DNA from 2 places in the Cellvibrio sp. KY-YJ-3 genome. Region 1 is predicted to be linked to the other one. Evidence: predicted binding sites of a transcription regulator. Region 1 holds the regulator's gene; the other holds the start of a gene.
What was found. The regulator FliA, encoded in region 1, starts transcription of late flagellar genes. The targets are predictions, from matches to a motif close to TAAAGTTATNNNNNNNNCGGCCGATANCC.
Positions count from the first base shown of each region.

Region 2: the regulator FliA is predicted to act here: its motif matches at 1,130-1,158, upstream of motA (flagellar motor stator protein MotA).

Region 1 is NZ_CP031727.1:2,962,393-2,964,867, reverse strand. It holds gene D0B88_RS12505 (protein phosphatase CheZ) at 1-476, opposite strand, end outside; gene cheY (chemotaxis response regulator CheY) at 511-894, opposite strand; gene D0B88_RS12495 (RNA polymerase sigma factor FliA) at 1,092-1,835, opposite strand; gene D0B88_RS12490 (MinD/ParA family protein) at 1,960-2,475, opposite strand, start outside.
Region 2 is NZ_CP031727.1:4,130,359-4,132,833, reverse strand. It holds gene D0B88_RS17550 (GTP-binding protein) at 1-714, shown strand, start outside; gene D0B88_RS17545 (DUF1244 domain-containing protein) at 805-1,119, opposite strand; gene motA (flagellar motor stator protein MotA) at 1,359-2,216, shown strand; gene motB (flagellar motor protein MotB) at 2,229-2,475, shown strand, end outside.

The DNA of each region.
Region 1 (2,475 bases):
TGCCCGAGGAAAATATCCATGCGCTCGTACAACTGGCGAAATTCATCGGCATTCATTTCACGGCGTTTTAACCGCGCCCATTCACTGCGTAAACTATTTGCCTCTTGCCCCAAATTCATGGCGATAGGCGCAGCCTCATCGACAACGTCCATGGTTTTTTCGGCCGCTTTTTGCGTTAGTTCAATCACATAATTGAGCCGATTGGACGCATCATGAATATCAGACTTGGCAATCTTGGGCGGCTCTTTGGTTAGGTCGGCATCCACATTGAAATTGACAATTGCATTGTGCAAACCGCGTGTCAGGCGCCCTACCGATTGAAAAATATGGCGATCACGCGATTGGGTAATGGTTTGTATCAAGAGCGATGCTTCTTCAATCTCATTGCCCTGCAGTTTTTCCGCAAGCAATTTGGCGCACTCTCTCAATTCGACAACAAACTCACTGTTGAACGATGTTTGGGTTTCAGATGCCATGGCAGAGCCTTATTTATTATTTAATCGACGGTGATTAACCGACCCGATCAAAGATCTTTTCAATTTTTTCCTTCAGCGCCTGCGCTGTAAATGGCTTAACGACATAGCCGTTTACGCCAGCTTGAGCCGCCTCAATAATCTGATCGCGCTTAGCTTCTGCGGTCACCATTAATACTGGCAAGGTGCGCAACTTTTCGTCTGCACGTACCGCTTTGAGCAGATCGATACCGGTCATGCCCGGCATATTCCAGTCAGTGACCAGGAACTGGAAATCGCCATTTTTGAGCATCGGCAATGCCGTTACGCCATCGTCTGCTTCGTGGGTATTGGAAAACCCCAAATCCCGCAGCAAGTTTTTGATGATCCGCCGCATTGTTGAAAAGTCATCAACAATCAGGATTTTCATGTTCTTATCCAACGCAACCTCCAATTACCCAGAAGGGAATTTTATTAATTCATAGTCTAGTAGGAGTTAAAGCTTCGGCCAGTGGCGGCGCGTAAATCTTCAACTTTTACTGCAAATCATAGCGCAAATTGTTGTATTTACAGACTAATTTGCGATTCTGCTGGCAACGGCGAGCAAACCACACTGCCCTTGGTTGTTTTTCACCCAGTTTACGCGGGCTGCCAACCACCAAGGCGGTGGCGCAAACGCGCGGCTGCCTGGCTGTGAATCTGACTAACCCGGGATTCACTAACACCAAGCACCAAGCCAATTTCTTTGAGATTTAATTCCTGATCGTAATAGAGGGCGAGCACCATGCGCTCACGTTCGGGAAGCAAGGCAATCGCCTCGGCCAAGGCTTTTTTTAACCCATCCCGCTGAACCCCTTCAAACGGGCTAACAAAAGCACTGCTGTGTTCGGACGCGTCGATATTGCTGTCTTCTTCACCGAAGGTTTCTTCGTAACTGAATAACCGGCTACCGTTGGAGTCTTGCAGCATTTCAAAATATTCTTCCAGCGATACCTCTAGTTCAGCAGCGACCTCGGCGTCGGTCGCATCGCGCCCGGTACGCGCCTCGACGGCGGCAACGGCACGCGCAACACGGCGCGCATTGCGGTGCACTGAGCGGGGCACCCAATCGCCACGACGCATTTCATCAACAATTGCTCCGCGAATGCGAATACCGGCATAGGTTTCAAAACTGGCACCGCGGGATGCATCGTATTTTTGTGATGCTTCGATCAAGCCAATCATGCCCGCTTGAATCAGATCATCTACCTGCACGGACGCAGGCATACGCATCATCATGTGGTAAGCGATGCGCTTTACCAGCGGAGCAAAGTCTTCAACATTGATTTGCGCATCGAGCAAGGTCTTTTTATCGTACATGGCTAAACCATTGACTGCGGCCATCGAACACCTTTTGTTTAGCAAAAACTGCCGTGATTATTGGCAACCCTGCCTCACTTTCTCGTGAGTAGCGATTCATAACGCTAGTCACACACCAATGTCTATGCAACTGCGTATGCGGATATTGCTAACGCGCATTCGCGGCCTGCAACAAGCGCTCGACAAAAAACTCCAGGCGCCCGGTGGGAGAATATGGCAGCGGCCATTTATCGACTGCTTGGGCCAACGCACGTATTGCCACTGCCGCCTTGGAGCCAGGGGCAAACTCCAACAAGGCTTTTTGTTTTTGCACGGCTTTACGCACATTTTCGTCAAAGGGAATTTGGCCTACAAACTGGAGTGTGACATCCAGAAAGCGCTCACAAACGGTATTGAGTTTGTTGAACATATTCATGCCTTCCTGTTGGGTGCGCGTCATATTGGCGACCACACGGAAGCGCTGCATTCCATATTCTTTGTTTAATAATTTGATAAGGGCGTAGGAATCGGTGATGGAAGAAGGTTCATCGCACACGACAATAATGACTTCGTTGGCGGCGCGCACAAAACTAACCACGGTATCCGAGATACCCGCGGCCGTGTCTATCACCAAAATATCCACTTGATCGGAAAGTTCATTGAAGGCATTGATAAGCCCCACATG
Region 2 (2,475 bases), 1.2 Mb from region 1:
CTTTATGTGGCCGACAAAAAGGCGCCCTACCTGTTTGTAGCATTGATTGACGGGCAGGGTAATGTGGCTGACGGCAAAGGTGGCATCACAAAATTAGCCACCGATGGCAAAGTAATCGATAAAAACTGGATTAGCGGGCTCAACGCGCCCAAAGGTATGGCGCTGCACGAGAATTACCTCTATGTGGCCGATATTACCGAACTGGTCATTATTGATATCAAAAAACAGAAAGTTATCAAAAAAATTCCTGTTGCCGATTCAGTTTTTTTAAATGATGTGACGGTAAATTCTTCCGGTGTGGTGTTTGTATCTGACACGCGCACGAATAAAGTCCACCGCTATCTGGATGGTAAAATCGAACTCTATTTGGATAAGGTCAGCAGCGCCAATGGCCTGAAAGCCTTAGGTTCTACCCTGGTGGTAGGCGCTGGCCAAGAGTTAATATTGGTTGATGCAGACAAAAATCGTGCGGTGATTGCCAAAGGGTTTGAGTCAGGAATTGACGGTATAGAAATGATTGAGCGCGGTGAGTTTATTGTGTCTTGCTGGGTGGGCTTGGTGTATTACGTTCACAGCGATGGTCGTCTTGAATTGTTGATCGATTCACGCGAACAAAAAATCAATACGGCGGACATCGGTTACGACCCCAATACCCAGCAGCTGTTTGTGCCCAATTTTTTCAAAAATACGGTGACAGCGTATCAATTGAAATAATCCCTGCAATTAATCGCCCCACTGCTTATGGGGTCTGCTAAAAGCCGTTGCAGTTGCAACGGCTTTTTATTGTCTCGATATTTGTGTTGGCTAATCTTTTTTGTTCATTTCCTGCGCAAATTTTGCCTGTTGTTCCGGCGAAGCTTCCGTTTGAAATTGTGTTTTCCATTCACTGTAGGGCATACCATAAATGTGTGTGCGCGCATCTTCATAATCGAGTTCAAGCTGTTGTTCTGCTCCGGCGGCTACATACCATTTGCTTAAGCAATTGCGGCAAAACCCGGCGAGGTTCATCAAGTCGATATTTTGCGCATCTTTGCGACTATCCAAGTGTGCAACCAAGCGACGAAAGGCGGCGGCTTCCAATTTTTCCCGCATGGCGGGGCTGAGATCTTCAATTTTCATAGGTTGATACTCGAGTAAATTAAAACGGTGCCGATATTCTACGATGCTTTATCTGAATCAGGGGTAATTGCTGTGTTGCCGTCGTCTGTTATGGATTAAATCCTGTTCTTGTCTTGATCCTCAATTCAAGCTGCCTATACTCAAACGGTACTGTTAAGCTTGTCGCCTGAATTGTTTTGTTATTTCACGGGTTGCTTATCTCTTCGGGGCAAACCTGTTTTTGGATTGGGGGTTTTTGCGTGAATATCATTTTGGGCATTATTGTTGTCCTCGGTTGTGTTATCGGTGGCTTTGTTGTCCATGGCGGTAACCCAATGGCGCTGATGTCGCCCATCGAGGTATTGATTATCTGCGGAGCATCTTTCGGGGCAATGATTATTGGTAATCCGCTGTCGGTGACTATGGGGGTTATCAAATCCGGCGGCTCATTGATGACGCCCTCCAAATTCAACAAGGTGTTTTACCTGGAGCTGCTGACGCTGCTCTATGACATCCTCAACAAAACTCGACGTGAAGGTTTGATGGCCATTGAGGGTGATATCGAAGAGCCCGACTCCAGTCCTATTTTTGCTAATTACCCTTCTATTTTGAAAGATCACCATATCGTTGAATTCATCTGCGATTACCTGCGCATTATGGTGGCAGGCAATATGGCGCCCCATGAACTGGAGTCACTCATGGAGCAGGAGCTTGATGGTCATCATCAGGAAGCCTCTGTAGTGCCTGGTGCCATTCAGAATGCGGCAGATGGTTTGCCCGGTTTTGGGATTGTCGCGGCCGTGCTCGGGGTAATTATTACTATGGGTAAAATTGGTGGGCCACCAGCGGAAATTGGCGCTGCTGTAGCGGCGGCTCTGGTGGGGACATTGCTCGGTATTTTGTTTGCCTACGGTTTCATCGCACCATTTGCGAGTTATTTACAGGGCAAGGTACGCGACGAGAGCCGTTCCTACGAATGTGTAAAAGCGGTACTGGTTGCTTCCATGAACGGAGTACCACCGCAGGTCGCGGTCGAGTTTGGTCGTAAGGTTCTTTTCCACAGTGTTCGCCCCAGCTTTAAAGAGCTGGAAGAGCAATATCGCGCCAGCAAGAAGTAAGGTCGATTTTTTATGGAAAAGAATTCAGCTCAGCAACCCATCATCATCAAAAAGAAAAAGGGCCATGGCCATGGTCATCATGGTGGTTCATGGAAGGTTGCGCTCGCCGACTTTATGACGGCGATGATGGCGTTTTTTTTGTTGATGTGGCTATTGGGTAGTACTACACCAGAGGAAAAAAAGGCCATTTCTGGTTATTTTGTGGATCCGGGTAGCCCCTATGTGGTGGGCGAGGGCGGTGCTAACCCTGGTTTGATCA